2 regions of the Sphaerisporangium sp. B11E5 genome follow, and region 2 is predicted to be linked to the other one. Evidence: riboswitches for the same ligand, from Rfam matches in the RefSeq annotation. Region 2 holds a riboswitch; the other holds the start of a gene.
The links. Region 2 has a riboswitch for S-adenosylmethionine ahead of ABGB17_RS30690 (aminotransferase class V-fold PLP-dependent enzyme). Riboswitches for the same ligand answer to the same signal wherever they lie in the genome.
Positions count from the first base shown of each region.

Region 1: linked by a shared signal. The riboswitch ahead of thrC (threonine synthase) and the one ahead of ABGB17_RS30690 (aminotransferase class V-fold PLP-dependent enzyme) in region 2 are both predicted to bind S-adenosylmethionine.

Region 1 is NZ_JBDPMD010000077.1:439-9,149, reverse strand. It holds gene ABGB17_RS37250 (dipeptide ABC transporter ATP-binding protein) at 1-109, shown strand, start outside; gene ABGB17_RS37245 (SAM-dependent chlorinase/fluorinase) at 223-1,032, opposite strand; gene ABGB17_RS37240 (DUF3263 domain-containing protein) at 1,268-1,618, shown strand; gene otsB (trehalose-phosphatase) at 1,820-2,632, shown strand; gene ABGB17_RS37230 (MFS transporter) at 2,639-3,859, opposite strand; gene ABGB17_RS37225 (trehalose-6-phosphate synthase) at 3,981-5,429, opposite strand; gene ABGB17_RS37220 (RNA polymerase sigma factor) at 5,593-6,156, shown strand; SAM riboswitch class I at 6,296-6,461, shown strand; gene thrC (threonine synthase) at 6,477-7,772, shown strand; gene ABGB17_RS37210 (MoaD/ThiS family protein) at 7,786-8,061, shown strand; gene ABGB17_RS37205 (cold-shock protein) at 8,411-8,611, shown strand.
Region 2 is NZ_JBDPMD010000045.1:67,740-76,450, forward strand. It holds gene ABGB17_RS30660 (L-aspartate oxidase) at 1-2,016, opposite strand, end outside; gene panC (pantoate--beta-alanine ligase) at 2,168-3,004, opposite strand; gene ABGB17_RS30670 (DUF2520 domain-containing protein) at 3,055-3,945, opposite strand; gene ABGB17_RS30675 (SAM-dependent methyltransferase) at 4,049-5,044, shown strand; gene ABGB17_RS30680 (cytochrome P450) at 5,041-6,243, opposite strand; gene ABGB17_RS30685 (TerC family protein) at 6,295-7,074, opposite strand; SAM riboswitch class IV at 7,280-7,395, shown strand; gene ABGB17_RS30690 (aminotransferase class V-fold PLP-dependent enzyme) at 7,460-8,711, shown strand, end outside.

The DNA.
Region 1 (8,711 bases), on a different contig from region 2:
GAAGGCACAGGACATCTGCGCCGAGAAGGAGCCGCTGCTGGAGATCAGGGCGGGCAACCATGCGAGCGCCTGTCACTTCGCCGAGGCGCACGACGTCATCCACATCTGACGGCCACATGACGAAACCCTCCGCGGGCCCGGCCCGCGGAGGGTTTCGCGTGACCGGTGTGACGGTACGCGGTGACGGAGCACGGGACAGGGGTGCGGAAGGTCAGGCGGTGATCAGGAGCCCCGGGCCACCCGTACGTGGGCACCTGGCGGCAGGCCGAGCCGTTGCGCGGCGTCGCCGTCGTTGACCGCGAAGGCCACCATGCCCGCCGTGTCGGTGTACGCCACCAGGTTGCCTGGCATCACCGCCGCGTAGGAGTCGCGGAACGGGAGGGTCATCTGCCGCCGCCCCATGGCGATCACCAGCGTGTCGCCCACCTTGATGGCGAGCGCCGCGAGGTCGTCCGCGGTGACCGACAACTGCACGTTGCCGAAGCGGTCCACCGACAGCACCTCGCCCTCCACGGCCCCCTCGCCTAGCCGGGCGGTCGGTGCGGGCAGCGACACCAGGCGTTCCAGGGGAAGCTCGGGCCCGGCGTCGGCGGGCTTGCGCCCGGAGTAGATGTGCGCCGCGACCGGCGCGTACACGTCCCTGCCGAGGAACGTCGGCGACACCTGGCCGAGGAACAACTCCTCGTTGGCCAGCTCGTACGCCGCCCGCGCCCCGCCGGACGCCAGCAGCGCCCACGACAGCAGGCCGTTGTCCGGGCCGATGAACACGCGGTTGCCCGCCGTCTCGACGGCGACGGACCGCCGGGCACCGCCCCCGGAGGGGTCGACCGCGGCGATGTGCACGCCGGCCGGCAGGTAACGCAGGGTCTGCGCCAGGATCGCGGCCCCGCGGCGGATGTCGCCCGAGGGGACCAGGTGGGAGATGTCGATGATCCGTGCCTCGGGGGCGATTCCCATGATCACCCCGTGGCAGGACGCCACGAAGCCGTCGTCCAGGCCGTAGTCGGTGAGAAGAGTGATGGCAGAGGTCACACTTGGGGACTGTACGTCGTGCGAACCTGCGATCATAGGCCGCTGCGGGGGAGGTGCGTCTTCCGAAGTGTCGTGACTGTCATGAACGGCGGCGGTTTCCCGACTACGATTGCCACGGGCCGCACGCGCGCGTCGTGGCTCAGGGTCGCCCGCCCGGCGCGCTCGTCCGCCGGTCCCCCGTTCCGGCCCCGGCGTGCCGTCCGCGTCTCCCGCGTGCCCGACCGAGGAGGTCACCATGGACACCGCCCCCGAGCACGGTGACGGCGATCCCGAGGAACGTCCCGCCCCCCTCGCCGCCGAGGAGCAGGCCCCCGCTCCCTCCGCCGGGCCCGCCGGGGAGCTGACCGACCGCGAGCGCGAGCTGCTGCACTTCGAACGCCAGTGGTGGCGGCACGCGGGCGCCAAGGAGCAGGCGATCCGCGAGACCTTCGACATCTCCGCCACGCGCTACTACCAGTTGCTCGGCCAGTTGATCGCCCGGCCGGAGGCCATGGCGCACGACCCGATGACGGTGAAGCGGCTCCAGCGCCTGCGCGACGCCCGCCGCCGCGAGCGCGCGGCCCGCCGGTTCGGCATGCGGCCGTGACCTCCGCGCCGGCCGTGACCTCCGCGCCGGCCGTGACCTCCGCGCCGGCCGTGACCTCCGCGACGGCCGGGGCCCGCGACGGCCGGCCCGGCGGTGGCCGCCAGGGAGGCGTTGCCCGCGGGGGCATGCGCCCATGACACGAGGGGTAGAGCAGACCGCGTGAATCTTCATGATTTGCCGGACATCCCGGGGTTCGCCGCCATGACCGCCGACCCGGCAGGCGCGGTCATCGGCGTGGACTTCGACGGCACGCTGTCGCCCATCGTCCCCGACCCGGCCGACGCCCGGGTGGATCCCCGGGCCGCCGCCGCGCTGGCCCGCCTCGGCGCCCTGGTGGGCGCCGTGGTCGTCATCACCGGGCGCCCCGCCGCCACCGCGATCGCCTACGGCGAGGTGGCGGGCGGCCCCGGGCTCGCCGACGTGCCCGGCCTCGTGGTCCTCGGGCAGTACGGCGTGGAGCGCTGGCAGGACGGCCGGGTCACCGAGCCGCCGCCCCCCTCCGGCGTGATCCGGGTGCGCGCGGAGCTGCCCTCGCTGATCGCCTCGCTGGGCCTGCCGATCACCCGTGACGGCGACTCCGGCGTGGGCATCGAGGACAAGGGCCGCGCCCTCGCCGTGCACACCCGCCGGGCCGCCGACCCCGAGGGCGCCCTGCGCCTGCTGCGCGAGCCGCTCGCGCGGCTCGCCGACGAGACCGGCCTGACCATCGAGCCGGGACGGCTCGTCATCGAGATCCGGCCCACCGGCACGGACAAGGGCCTCGCCCTGGACGCCTTCCTCGCCGAGCGCCGGGCCCGTTCGGTGCTGTTCGCCGGGGACGACCTCGGGGACCTCGCGGCGTTCGAGGCGGTGCGCCGTTCGGGGTTGCCCGGGGTGGCGGTGTGCAGCGCCTCGGCCGAGGTGACCGCGCTGGCCGCGCTGGCCGACGTGGTGGTGGAGGGGCCCGCCGGGGTGGCGGAGCTGCTGGCGGCACTCGCCGACGCCATCGAGCGCCGCGCGCGGCGGCGCGGGTAGGCCGGGTCAGCCCTGGGCCGCGCCGCCGAGCGCGGGGACGGCCCCCCGGGAGCTGAGCGCGATGCCCGCGAACGCGAGGGCGATGAGCACGGGCACGATGAGGAACGCCGTTCGCGTGCCGGCGCCGTCCGCGAGGGCGCCGAGCGCGAACGGCCCGACCCCCACCGCGACGCTGGCCCAGATGGACGCCATGCCGGCCGCCTGGTCGGGCCGCCCACCGGACGCGGCGATGACGCGGGACAGGCCGAGCGGGAACTGCACCGCCACGCCGAGGCCGCTCAACGCGAGCCCCGCGTAGCCCGCCACCGGGCCGCCGGCCAGCCAGAACACCGCCCAGCCGGCGAGCGTCACCACCAGCGCCCCGGCCAGCAGCGGCGTCGGGTCGTAGCGCAGCGCGAGGCGGCCGGTGGCGAACCTGCCGACCGCGATGCCCGCGGTGAACGCCGTCAGGCCGGTCGCGGCGGCCGCCGCGGTCATGCCGGTCTGGTCGGCGAGCAGCTTGGCCGCCCACACGTTGAACAGGAACTCGGTGGCCACCAGGCAGAACAGCACCGCGCACGCGGCGTGGAACCGCAGGCCGTACGGCGCCCGGGCCGTCTCGGCGGGTGTGCCGGCGTCACGCGGGACGGGCGGCGGGGCCGGGGTGGCGGGCACCCACACGCGGCCCATCAGCAGCAGCAGGAGCACGGTCAGGATCGGGGTGACGAGGATGCCGGCCCGCCAGCCGAGCGGGGACTGGCCGAGCAGGCTGATCAGGTACGTCGTGCCGATGCCCACGGTCACCCCGACCGCGTTGGCCTCGTTGATGGCGGCGGGGCCGGCGGGGCCGTGGTGGTCGCTGAGCACCGACATGCCGACGTACAGGGTGATCGTGCCGCCGCCGCTGGCCAGCGCGTAGCCGAGCAGCGTGCCGGGCAGCGCGGTGGTGACCACGACGAGCACCGCGCCGAGCGACGTGGTGAGCAGGCCGGCCCACGTGGCGACGCGCCTGCCGAACCTGCGGGTCAGCCACGGGATGGCCGTGCCGGTGAGGATGCCGCCCACCGCCATGGCGGTGCCGTGCAGGCCGGCCACCGCCTGGGAGACGCCCTGGTCGAGCCGCAGCAGGGGCAGGGCGGCCGACATGCCGTACAGGTAGGTGGCGAAGATGACGAGCTGGAGGTAGATGAGCCAGGTCGCGCGGTCCCTGGTCAGCCGGGTGCTCCCGGCGGACGTGGACGAGCTCACAGGGCCCCCGGGTGCCTCGAAAAATCGTGCGAACAGCCCCGAACGTATCATCGGGCGCATCCATGCGGAACGGAGGGCGCCGACGGCCACGCGAAGGGCCGGCGCACGTTGACGGCCGCTCTCAGGGGCCGTCCCGGCCGGGTCGGTGGTCCAGGGCGGCGAGCTGGTCGGCGAACCACCGGCTCGGGGGGAGGGCCGTGGCGGCGGCGCGCAGGCGGGCGCCGCGCTTGGCGCGTTCCTCCTCGGGGAGCAGCAGGGCCTCGTGCAGCGCGCCGGCGGTGCCTGACACGTCGTAGGGGTTGACGACGAGCGCGTCCGCGCCGAGCTCCGCGGCGGCGCCCGCCTCCCTGGACAGCACCAGGGCGCAGTGGGGGGACAGGATGGGGCCCTCCTTGGCCACGAGGTTCATGCCGTCCCTGATGGGGTTGACCAGCAGCACGTCGGCCATGCGGTACGCGGCCAGCGAGCGCGCGTAGTCGTCGTCCACGTTGAGGATCAGCGGGTCCCAGTCCTCGCTGCCGAACTCGTCCTCGATCTCGGTGGCGCACCGCTGCACGGCCGCGGTGTACTCGCGGTACTCGGGCAGGTCGTGCCGCGAGGGGTAGGCGAACGCGAGGTGCACCACCTTGCCGTGCCACTCGGGATGGTCGGTGAGGAACTGCCGGTAGGCGTACAGTCCGCGCACGATGTTCTTGGACAGCTCGGTGCGGTCGATGCGCACGATGAGCCGCCGGTCGCCCACCCGCTCGCGCAGCGCGTGCATGTGCGACTCGACGTCCGGCTCCAGCGCCCGCGCCCACAACGCGTCGCCGTCCACCCCGAGCGCGTGCACGCCGACGCGGGTGGTGCGGCTCTCGTACGTCACGGTGCGCTCGGCCCGGTCGACGTGCGCGCCGAGCAGCGTCTCGCAGCAGTCCATGAAGGACGCCGCCCAGCGCCCCGCGAGGAACCCGGCCTGGTCGGCGGCGAGGATGCCGGACAGCAGCTCGGCCGCGATGTCGTCCGGCAGCAGGGAGAAGTACTCCGGCGGTGCCCACGGGGTGTGGGAGAAGTGGCCGATGCGAAGGTCCGGGCGTTCCACGCGGAGCATCGCCGGGACCAGGGTCAGGTGGTAGTCCTGGATCATCACGCGGGCGCCGTGCGCGGCCTCCTCGGCGAGGGCCAGGGCGAACGCCGCGTTGTAGTCGCGGTAGGACTCCCACTCGCGCCGGAAGCGCATGTCGAAGTGCGGGGAGTTCGGGATGTCGTACAGCAGGTGGTTGACGAACCACAACGTCGAGTTGGCCACCGCGTTGTAGGCCCGGTGGAAGGTCGCGGGCGGGATGTCCAGCATGCGCACCGCGCCGGTGTCGTACCCCGCCTGGTCCAGGCGCCCGCTCGGTGCCCGCCGCACGGCGCTGCGGTCGCCGTCGGACAGCGCCGCGCACACCCACAGGACGTCGGACGCCTTGGCGACCTCCTGCAGACCGGAGACCATGCCGCCTCCGCCGCGGCGCATGGTGAGTGTGCCGTCGTCCGCGAGGATGAACGACACGGGACCCCGGTTCGAAGCCAGTAGGACTGTATTCATCCGACCATCACCACTCCTCGTCCGCCGTGTGGCGGTCGTCCCTCGCCGTTCCTCTCCGCTGCGCTGCGCGCGTGGCCACCGGGTCAATAAAATTTACGCCCCCAATAAGATGAGCGGGTGGCCGGGCGCGTACATCACGCGAGTGGCCGGAAGGGGCTCCGGCATGGCGCTTGACGAGACGACAGAAGAGCTGGCCCGTGCCGCCGCCCAAGGTGACCACCGCTCACTCGGAGAGCTTCTCCGCCGCATCGAGCCCGAGGTCCTGCGCCACTGTGCCCGGCTTCTGCCCTACCACCAGGACGCGGAGGAGGCTTGCCAGGATACGTTGCTGGCGGTGGCGCGCAACATCGCGCGCTTCGAGGGCAGGGCACGTTTCTCCACCTGGTTGCACATCGTGACGGCCAACTGCGCACGCACCACCTACCGCGGGCTGAAGCGCCGCGCGGCCGAGCAGTCGTCGGAGGAGCTGCCGCAGACCCGGGCCGATCCGCGGCGGGTCAGCGTGATCGCCGGGTCCCGGCTGGACCTGCTGGACGCGATGGAGGCGCTGGAGGCGGACAAACCGGACCTGGCGCAGGCGTTGGTGTTACGTGACTTCTGTCAGCTCGACTACAGCGAGGTCGCCGAGCAGCTCGGCATCCCCCTCGGCACCGCCAAGTCGCGCATCCACCAGGCGAGGAAGTACGTCCAGGCGGCCCTCGGTGACGCTTACGGCGGGCCGTCCTGACGCTGTGCGGCGACCCCAGACCGACCCCTCTGGCGCGTCTCGTTGATTGAGACGCCTGGTCAGGGGCATCGAGGTCCGAGGTACAGTTCTATAGGTCTGTGCCCGGCTGTGCCGCCGCACAGGCCCACAACTTCATATGTGCTCATCCAGAGGGGTGGAGGGACCGGCCCTGTGAAGCCCCGGCAACCCTCCCGGCTGTGGTCATCCGCGTCTGCCGAACGACGCGTGTCCGACCAGTAGAGACCAGCCGGGACAGGTGCCAATTCCGGCCCGCGGCCACGGTGGCCGCCGGGCGCAGATGAGGGGAAAGGCCTCTTTTCATGGTGCTCGCAACCGCTGAGACAACGACCACCCTCGACTTCGGACCCGCCGTAGCGCTGTCCTGCCGCGAATGCGGCACCCGGTACCCACTCGGCCCGAGCTTCGCCTGTATCGAGTGTTTCGGGCCACTCGAAGTGGCCTACACCTGGACCGCCTCCACCGACGGCCACGCGGCCACGGTGACCCGGCGCGAGATCGAGGCGGGGCCGGCGAACATCTGGCGCTACCGTTCCCTGCTGCCGGTGCCGTCCGACGTCCTGACCAAGCGCAACCTCGCCCCCGGGTGGACCAAGCTCGTCAAGGCCGACAACCTCGCGCGCGAGCTCGGCCTGCGCAGCCTGCACGTCAAGGACGACTCAGGCAACCCCACCCACTCGTTCAAGGACCGGGTCGTGGCGATCGCCCTTGAGGCGGCGCGTACCTTCGGGTTCCACACCCTGTCCTGCTCCTCCACCGGCAACCTCGCGGGCGCGGTCACCGCCGCGGCGGCGCGGGCCGGGCTGGACGCCTGCGTGTTCATCCCGGCGGACCTGGAGGAGGCCAAGATCGTCATGGCCTCGGTGTACGGCGGCAAGCTGGTCGGCATCGAGGGCACCTACGACGACGTCAACCGCTTCTGCTCCGAGCTCATCGGCGACCCGCTCGGAGAGAAGTGGGGGTTCGTCAACGTGAACCTCCGGCCGTTCTACGGCGAGGGTTCCAAGACCCTGGCGTTCGAGATCGCCGAGCAGCTCGGCTGGCGCATCCCCGACCAGATCGTCGTCCCCATCGCCTCCGGCTCCCAGCTCACCAAGATCGACAAGGGCTTCCAGGAGCTGGTCAAGCTCGGCCTCGTCGAGGACAAGCCGTACAAGATCTTCGGCGCGCAGGCCGAGGGGTGCTCGCCGGTGGCGGCGGCGTTCAAGGCCGGCCGCGACGCCGTGCAGCCGGTCAAGCCGGACACCATCGCCAAGTCGCTCGCCATCGGCAACCCGGCCGACGGGCCGTACGTGCTCGACATCGCCCGCCGGACCGGGGGGGCCGTGGAGGACGTCACCGACGCCGAGATCGTGGACGCCATCCGCCTGCTCGCCCGCACCGAGGGCATCTTCGCCGAGACGGCGGGCGGCGTGACCGTCGGAGTGCTGCGCAAGCTCACCGAGAACGGCGTGCTGGACCCCGACGCGGAGACGGTGGTGCTCAACACCGGCGACGGCCTGAAGACCCTGGACGCGGTGTCCGCGCACGCCAGGCCGACCGCTGTCATCCGGCCGTCTCTCAACGCATTCCGTACGGCTGTCGCGGACAACTCCTGAAAGGTCATGGTAAATGAGCGTTTCTGTACGGATTCCGACGATTCTCCGTACCTACACCGATGGTGCGTCGGAGGTGAACGGTGAAGGGGCGACCCTTCGCGAGGTGTTGCAGAAGCTGGACGCCGACTTCCCCGGAATCGGGGCTCGCATTCTGGACGAAACGGGCAAGATCCGTCGTTTTGTCAACGTGTATGTCGGAGAAGAGGACGTCCGTTTCGCGGACGGTCTGGACACCGTGACGCCTGAGGGCGCACACATCTCGGTTATCCCCGCTGTGGCCGGAGGCTGACTCTCCGCGACGTTCCCACGCCCGTGCGTCCAGGGGACGCACGGGCGTTCGCGTGTCTTGGGCCCCCCATCAGCCCGGCTATCATAAAAGAAGTCGATACGGGCCCGGTCCCCTTCCCGCCCTGTAGTGCAATTGTCAACCAACTAAAGTCCGGCAAAAAAGAGTCGCGTCCAGCCGACAGCGAACGTCAAGGCGTAGTTTGCTGATTGACTCTGTTGCGCCAACCCTCGTCACAGGTATGGTCGATAACGATCGACGTAGCCGAGAGTTCGCATGTACTCGGCTCCGAAGGTCACGGACCCCGCGGAGGAGTGGGCGGGGTCCGGAGCCCAGCAAGAGGAGTCGGAAAGTGGCGCAGGGCACCGTCAAATGGTTTAACGCGGACAAGGGCTACGGCTTCATCGCGGTAGACGGTGGTAAGGACGTTTTTGTCCACTACTCAGCGATCCTGGCCGAGGGATACCGGTCGCTCGAACAGGGCCAGCGAGTGGAGTTCGAGATCACACAGGGCCAGAAGGGCCCGCAGGCGGAGTCGGTGCGCACGGTGTGACGCCGGGCCGGCACCGTCCGGTCGCCGAAGAGACCGCCGGACCCTCGTCCGGCGGGTGTGGGGGTTCGGCCCGCCTACCGATGACGGGCCGAACCTTCCG
Region 2 (8,711 bases):
GGTGCGCTCGGCGGTGAGCAGGTCGCGCACCGGGCCGGTGACCGTCATCAGCACGTCGCCCGCGGCCACGCGATCGCCGTCCTTGGCCCGGCGCTCCACGGTGAGCCGTCCGTCCGAGAGCCGGGCGAACGCCGCCTCGGCGACCGGGAGGCCGGCCACCACGCCGTCCTTGCGGGCCACCACGTCGCCGGTGGCGGTCTGGCCGGCCGGGATGGTGGCGAGGGTGGTCACGTCGCCCTCGGGGCTGTCCTCGGCGAGCGCGGCGTCGATCAGCGCGACGACGGCGGCCGGGTCCAGGCCGGCGTCCGCGAGCTCGGCCTCGGTCTGGCGCGGCAGCGTGGTGGCGCGGTCCTCGTCGTGGCGGCGGTAGTTCATGGTCAGCCCCTCCTCGGCCAGGGTCATGTCCAGGTGCCCGAGCCACCAGGTGTCGTCGCGCTCGGGGAAGTCCTCGCGCCAGTGCGAGCCGCGGGTCTCCTCGCGGGCCGCGGCCGCGGTGACGAGCGCCGTGGCCACGGTGAGCAGATTGGTGGTCTCCCAGGCCTCCGTGCACGGCTGGACGGCCACCGGCGTCCACCGGGCGTCCAGCAAAGCCTGGCGCACCTCACGCAGGCTCCGGCCGCCGCGCAGCACCCCGGCGCCCGCGCTCATGCGGGCCTGCACCCGGGGGCGCACGCGCGGGTCGGCCAGCCCGGCGGCGCGGCCGTCGTCCACCGGCTCGCCCGGCCGGTGGCGGGCGGCGGCGAGGTCGGCGGCGATGCGCTCGGCGAAGACCAGGCCCTCCAGCAGCGAGTTGGACGCCAGACGGTTGGCGCCGTGCACCCCCGTGCAGGCCACCTCGCCGCAGGCGTACAGCCCAGGGACGCCGGTGTGCCCGTCGAGGTCGGTGCGCACGCCGCCGCTGGCGTAGTGGGCGGCGGGGGCGACGGGGATGGGCTCGCGCACCGGGTCGACGCCGTGCTCCAGGCAGATGGCGTGGATGGTGGGGAAGCGGGTGCGCCACTTCTCCTCACCGAAGTGCCGGGCGTCCAGGTGCACGTGGTCCGCGCCGGTCTCCAGCATGCGTCGCATGATCGCCTTGGCCACGACGTCGCGCGGGGCGAGGTCGGCGAGCTCGTGCACGCCGGCCATGAAGCGCTCGCCCGCGGCGTCGATCAGCACGGCGCCCTCGCCGCGCACCGCCTCGGAGATCAGCGGCTGCTGGCCGGTGGAGTGCTCGCCGAGCCACAGCACGGTGGGGTGGAACTGGACGAATTCGAGATCGCTGACGACGGCCCCGGCGCGCAGGGCGAGGGCCACGCCGTCGCCGGTGGACACCAGCGGGTTGGTGGTGGCCGCGTACACCTGGCCCATGCCGCCGGTGGCGAGCACGACGGCCGCGGCGCGGACGGCCCCCACGCCGTCGCGCGCGCCCTCGCCCATGACGTGCAGGGTGACGCCGCAGGCGGCGCCTGCTGCGTCCGTGAGGAGGTCGAGCACGAGGGCGTGCTCGATCACCTCGATGCCGGGGGCGCGCGGTCCCGCGGGCTCGGCGGCCCGTACGGCGGCGACCAGGGCGCGCTGCACCTCGGCCCCGGTGGCGTCGCCGCCCGCGTGCACGATGCGGTCACGGCGGTGGCCGCCCTCGCGGGTGAGCTGGAGGCCGCCGCCCGGCTCGCGGTCGAACCGCGCGCCGCTGTCCATCAGGCGCCGCAGCGCGTCCGGCCCCTCGGTGACGAGCATCCTCACGGCGGTCGCGTCGCACAGACCCGCGCCCGCGGTCAGCGTGTCGCGCATGTGCTCGGCGGCGGAGTCGGCGGGGTCCAGCACCGCGGCGATGCCGCCCTGCGCCCAACGGGTGGACCCGGCCGACAACACGTCCTTGGTGACGACGAGCACGCGTGCGCCGGGGACGAGCCGGGCGTACCGCAGTGCCACGGTGAGTCCGGCCACGCCCGAGCCGACGACGACGAGGTCGGCGTGGACGGTCCATCCGGGATCGGGGGCGGTGAGCCGCCGGGGGAGGGGCGGGTACGTCATGGGTCGCTCCTAATTTCGTCACTATGACGATAACCGATGGCGCACACGTCCCCGCCCATGGGGGTGTTCTTCACGATTTCCGCGGGTCAGCGCCTCGCCACAGGTTATGCGTCCCCCCGGGCGGCGGGACCCGCCCCTCCGGGGACGGGGGTCAGGGCAGGGTCAGCACCATGTTGTCGATCAGGCGGGTGGCGCCGACGCGGGCGGCGACGGCCAGGACGGCCTCGCCTCTGTGGTCGTCGGTGACGGGGGTGAACGTGGCGGGGTCGGCCAGGGTGAGGTAGTCGAGGGTGAGAGGGGGGTCGGCGGCGGTGGCGGCGTCGAGGACGGCGTGCGCGGCGCGCAGGATGTCCGCGGGACGGGTGTGCCCGGCGCCGGCGCGGAGCGCGGCCGACAGGGCCAGGGCGGTCACGCGGTCGGCGGGGCTGAGGTAGCGGTTGCGGCTGGACAGGGCGAGGCCGTCCGGCTCGCGGACCGTCGCGCCGCCGACGACGGTCACCGGGACGTCGAGATCGGCCACCATGCGGCGGATCAGGGCGAGCTGCTGGGCGTCCTTGCGGCCGAACACCGCGACGTGCGGGCGCACCAGGTTGAGGAGCTTCAGCACCACGGTCAGCACGCCGTCGAAGTGGCCGGGGCGGAAGGAGCCCTCCACGATCGTGCCCATGGTGCCCGCCGACACGCCGACCTGCCGGTCGGGGAGGTACATCTCGGCGGCGGAGGGCGCGAACACCAGGCCCACGCCCTCGGCCGCGCACACCTCCAGGTCGGCCTCCATCGTGCGCGGGTAGCGGGAGAAGTCCTCCGCGGGGCCGAACTGCAGCGGGTTGACGAAGATGCTCACCGCGACGTGCTCGGCGTGCTCGCGGGCCAGCCGGATCAGCGACCGGTGCCCCTCGTGCAGCGCTCCCATCGTCGGCACCAGCGCCAGTGTGCCCGGTGCCACGCCGGGCCGGGCGGCGCCGCCCGTTCCCGTGTCGCCTGTCACGCCCAGCGCGGCGCGGGCCGCGGCCAGTTCGGCGCGGTTCGCGGCGACGATCACGTCCACGAGTTGCCTCCCAGCGCGTCGAGGAGGCGCTCGGCGGCCTCCGGTTTGAGCAGCCCGGCGGCCAGGGCCCGGTCCGCGGTGAGCCGGGCCAGCGCCACGTAGGCGTCGGCGGCCTCGGGGGCGGCGGCCATGAGGGCGTCCACGTGCTTGCGTACGGTGCCCGCGTCGCCGCGCACGACCGGGCCGGTGAGGCCGGTGATGCCGAGACGCAGGGCGTTGTCCAGGGCGGCGCCGAGCAGCGGGCCGAGCATACGGCCCGGGTGCTCCACGCCGATGCCGCGCAGGATCTGCTGCGACTCGGCGATCAGCGTCACCATGTGGTTGGCGGCGCCGGCCAGCGCCGCGTGGTAGGTGGCGCGGTCCTGCTCGGCCACCCACACCGGCTCGCCGCCCATCTCGATCACCAGGGCCTCGGCCACCGGGCGCAACGGCTCGGGCGCGGTCACCCCGAAGGAACAGCCGGTGACCCTGCGAAGGTCGTCCTCGCGGCCGGTGAAGGTCATCACCGGGTGCAGCGCGAACGGCAGGGCACCCGCGGCGGTGGCAGGGTCGAGCACGCCGAGGCCGTACGCGCCGCTGGTGTGCACGAGCATCTTGCCCCGCAGGTCCACCCCCGCGGCGGCGAGCCCGGCGACCAGGCCCGGCAGGACGTCGTCGGGGACGGTGAGGAGCACAAGCTCGGAGCGGGCGATCAGGTCGTCCGGCCGGGAGATGCCCACGCCGAGCCGCTCCCCCGCCCGGCGGCGGGACTCGTCGGAGACCCCGGCGGCGGCCACGACGCGGTGGCCGGCCTGCGCGAGCGCCGCGCCGAGGGCCGACCCCACCCGCCCGGCGCCGAGCACCCCGACGGCGAGGCGCCCGGGGCGGTCGCTAGTCTCCATCACGCTCCGTCCAGGTTTCTTCCCATCGACGACAGGCCCAGTTGACCAGGGTACGGCGGCGCCTGCCGCGCGCCGCGATCGGGCGTTGGTAACGTGCCGTGCCGTGTGGGTGACCTGGCGGGAGGCCATGGAGCGAGCGCTCTACGGCGAGCGCGGGTTCTATCTGAGGGAACGCCCGCGCGGCCACTTCCGCACCTCGGTGAGCGCGTCCGAGGTGTTCGCGGGCGCGGTGCTGCGGCTGCTCGACGAGGTGGACGCCGCGCTCGGCCGCCCGGACGCGCTCGATCTCGTGGACGTCGGCTCCGGGGACGGCGGGCTGGTGACCGCGGTGCTGCATGCGGCGGAGCCGTCCCTGGCCGCCCGCTTGCGGGCCACGGCGGTCGACCTCGCCGCGCCGCCGCCGGGGCTGGACCCGGCGGTCCGGTGGGCCGCCGAGGTGCCGGAGGGCGTCACCGGGCTGGTGATCGCCAACGAGTGGCTGGACAACGTGCCGCTCGACGTCGCCGAGCAGGCCGGGGACGGCCCGCGGCTGGTGCTGGTGGACCCGGGGACCGGCGAGGAACGGCTCGGGGACCGGCCGGAGGAGCGGGACCTCGCATGGCTGGAGCGGTGGTGGCCGCTGCGGGCCACGGGGAGGCGCGCGGAGATCGGGCGGACCCGGGACGAGGCGTGGGCCGCGGTCGTCGGACGGCTCTCGCGGGGGCTCGCGGTGGCGGCCGATTATGCACACCCTGTGGATAACCGCCCGCCGTACGGCACCTTGACCGGATACCGGGACGGGGGCTGCGTGGCCGCGATACCCGACGGATCCTGCGATATCACCGCACACGTCGCGCTGGACGCCTGCGCCGTCGCCGGCGAGGAAGCGGGCGCGATATCCACAACCCTGACCACCCAGCGGCATGCGCTGCGCTCACTCGGCGTCACCGGCGCCCGGCCGTCGCTCTCCGCCGCGAGCGCCGACCCGGGGGCGTACCTGCGGGGGCTCACCCGGGCGTCCCGGGAGGCCGAGCTGATCGACCCCGCGGGGCTCGGGGGCTTCGGCTGGCTGGTCCAGGCCACCTGCCCCTCGCTGGGCGGGTGGCCGCCGGGGACCTAAGCGGTGGTCACCTCGAGTGACTCAAGGCCGCGGATCACGTAGTTCGGCTTCCAGGCCGGCTCCTCGACCAGGCGCAGCGCGGGCGCCGCCTCCAGCAGGGCCCCGAACGACTCGATCAGCTCCACGCGGGCCAGGGGCGCGCCGAGGCAGAAGTGGATGCCGGCGCCGAAGGAGATGTGCGGGTTGTCGGCGCGGCCCACGTCCAGGCGGTCGGGGTCGGGGAAGACCTCCGGGTCGCGGTTGGCCGAGCCGAACAGCAGGGCCACCTCGGCGCCCTTCGGGATGTCCACGCCGCCGATGGTGACGTCCTCGAGCACCCAGCGCTCGAACATCTGCAGCGGGGTGTCCCAGCGCAGCAGCTCCTCCACGGCGGCAGGCAGCAGCGACGGGTCGGCGCGCAGACGGGAAAGCTCGGTGGGGTTGCGGAACAGCGACCACCAGCCGTTGCCTGTGACGTTGACCGTCGCCTCGTGCCCGGCGTTGAGCAGCAGCACGCACGTGCCGACGAGCTCGTCCTCGGTCAGGGTGTCGCCGCCGTCGGCGACCCGGGCCAGGGCGCTGATCAGGTCGTCACCGGGGTCGTCGCGGCGCAGGGCGGCCAGCTCGCGCAGGTACGCGGCGAACTCGGACGCGGCGCGCACCGCCGTGTGCTGGGCCGCCGGCGAGGGGTTCAGCTCGTACATGCCGCAGATGTCCGCCGACCAGGGACGCAGCAGGTGGCGGTCGGCCTCGGGCACGCCGAGCATCTCGGCGATCACGGTGACCGGCAGCGGCTCCGCGACCTCGGCGAGCAGGTCGCCGCCGCCGCGCTCGACGAAGCCGTCCACCAGCTCGCGGGCGACGCGCCGCACGCGGGGCCGCAGCTCCTCGACCATGCGGGGGGTGAACGCCTTGGAGACCAGGCGGCGCAGCCTGGTGTGCACGGGCGGCTCGACGTCCAGCATGCCGGCCCTGATCACGCGCCAGAACGGCTCCTGGAACTCCGGCTCGGCCGGCCTGCCGAACTCCTCGTGCGTGGCGAGGTGCAGGTAGGAACGGCCGAGCCGCCGGTCGCGCAGCGCCGCGTTGACGTCCCGGTGCCGGGCCACGAGCCACTGGCCGGTGGGCTCGAAGAACCGCACCGGCTCGGTGTCCCGCAGCTCCCGGTACACGTCGTACGGATGAGCGATGAACTCCGGATTCCATGGATCAAAACGCACAAAGTCATGGTAGATGGGATTTTCCTCCCACCGACCTGCGCGTTTCCGGTCTCAGGCGTGCGGCGCCGGGCCCGGCTCGACCTCCTTCCCGGCCGGCTCCTCCTCGGCCGGCTGCTTCCCGGCGGCGCGGGACCTGCGGCGCACCCGGATGTTGAGCAACTCGACGCACAGCGAGAACGCCATGGCGAAGTAGATGTAGCCCTTCGGGATGTGCTGGTCGAAGCCCTCGGCGATGAGCATGACGCCGATCAGCACCAGGAAGGACAACGCCAGCATCTTGATGCTGGGATGGCTCTCCACGAAACGGCTGATCGGCCCGGACGCCATCAGCATCACCGCCACCGCGACGATCACCGCCGCGACCATGACGCCGATCTCGTCGACCATGCCGACCGCGGTGATCACCGAGTCCAGCGAGAACACGATGTCCAGCACCATGATCTGCACGATCACCGACACGAACGACGCGGCGGCCCGCCCGCCGCCCCGCTCGTGCCCGCCTTCGAGACTCTCGCTGATCTCGAAGGCGCTCTTCCCCAGCAGGAAGAGACCACCGAAGATCAATATCAGATCCCGGCCCGAGATCCCGTGCCCCATCACCTCGAACAGCGGCTCCGTCAGCCGCACCACCCACGACAACGCGAACAACAACGCCAGCCGAGTGATCAGCGCGAGCGCCAACCCGAGCTTTCGCGCCCGATCCCGCTGCTCAGGAGGCAGCTTCCCCGAGAGGATCGATATGAAGACGATGTTGTCGATCCCCAGCACGATCTCCAGGGCGACCAAGGTGAGAAACCCGATCCATATCCCCGGATCGGCCACCCAATCCATCTCGCCTCCTTGGAACTACGCCCGTCCCCCATCGAGGGTGACCGGCCCGAACTCGGACATTGATCTGTTGAACGCACAACCCACCCTCAGAGTTCGCCATACAGGACCCGAAGCCCGACGAATCCTGTGGAAGGACGTGCAGGGGTGCCGCACGACACGTGGTGGGGTTGCGGAACGGGCGGGGGGCCGGGTTATAGTCCCGGTAGGTCATGAGTGCCAGCGACAAGCCCCGGCTTGCTGGCCGGCAACCCTCGCGCTCGCGGCGGGGTGCCCCGGGTGAGGACCGGGTTCGGCGCGCAGTGCGCCGGGCAAGCGCGGGCTCCGTCACCCAACGCCGTGACCGGGGTCCCATGACCCTAGGAGGCCGGCGTTGTCGCTCACCGTTCTGAAGTCCGCACCCGCTCCCGCCGTTCCCTCGAACCGTCCCGTCGCCACGCCGGGGGTTCCCGCCGTGCTCGGGGCCGATCTCGAAGTGCCGGTCAAGGGCGGGAAGCTGGTCACCTACGCGAACCTCGACAACGCGGCAAGCGCGCCCTGCCTGGTGGCGGTGAACGACGCGGTGGCGGCGGCGTTGCCCTCGTACTCCAGCGTGCACCGGGGGGCGGGGTACGCCTCGCAGCTCACCACCGCGCGGTACGAGCAGGCGCGGCACACCGTGCGGGGGTTCGCGGGGGCGCGGCGGGACGACGCGGTGGTGTTCACGCGGAACACCACGGACGCGGCCAACCTGCTGGCGCGATGTCTGCCCGCCGGCACCACGGTGGTGGTGTTCGACACCGAGCACCACGCCTCCTTGCTGCCGTGGACCGACACGGTGCGGTTGCCGGCGCCGGAGTTCCCCGGGAGCGCGATCCGGGCGGCGGACGAGGCGCTGGCCGGGATCGACGGGCCGAAGCTGCTGGTGGTCACCGCGGCGTCCAACGTCACCGGGGAACTCTGGCCGGTCGCGGCGCTCGCGCACATCGCGCGCCGGCACGGGGCACGGATCTTCGTGGACGCCGCCCAGCTCGTGCCGCACCGTCCGCTCAACATCACCGCGCTGGACCTCGACTACGTGGCCTTCTCCGGGCACAAGCTGTACGCCCCCTTCGGCGCGGGCGTGCTGATCGGCCGTCCCGACTGGTTGTCCGCCGCGGGGCCGTACCTGCGTGGCGGCGGCGCCTCGGCCGCCGTGACCGTGGACGACACTGGCGCGGTGGACGCCGAGTGGAGTGCCGACCCCGAACAGCGCCACGAGGCCGGCACCCCGAACGTCCTCGGCGCGATCGCCCTGGCCGCCGCCTGCGACACCCTCACCTCCACCGGCTGGACCCCGCTGATCAGGCACGAGGAGCGGCTGCTCGGGCGGCTGCGCGGCGGGCTCGCCGCCATCAAGGGCGTGCGCGAGTTGTCCCTGTGGGGCCCGGACCACCCCCGCGTCGGCATCGTCTCGTTCGTCGTCGAGGGATGGACCGCCCGCGAGGTGGCCGAGGCCCTGTCCGCGGAGTACGGCATCGGCGTCAGGGACGGCCGCTTCTGCGCCCACCCCCTGGTCGGCCACCTGCTCGGCGACGCCGGGCCGTGCGGCGCGTCGGGGGCCGTGCGGGCGTCCATCGGCGCCGGAACCACCGCCGAGCACGTCGAACGGCTGCTCACCG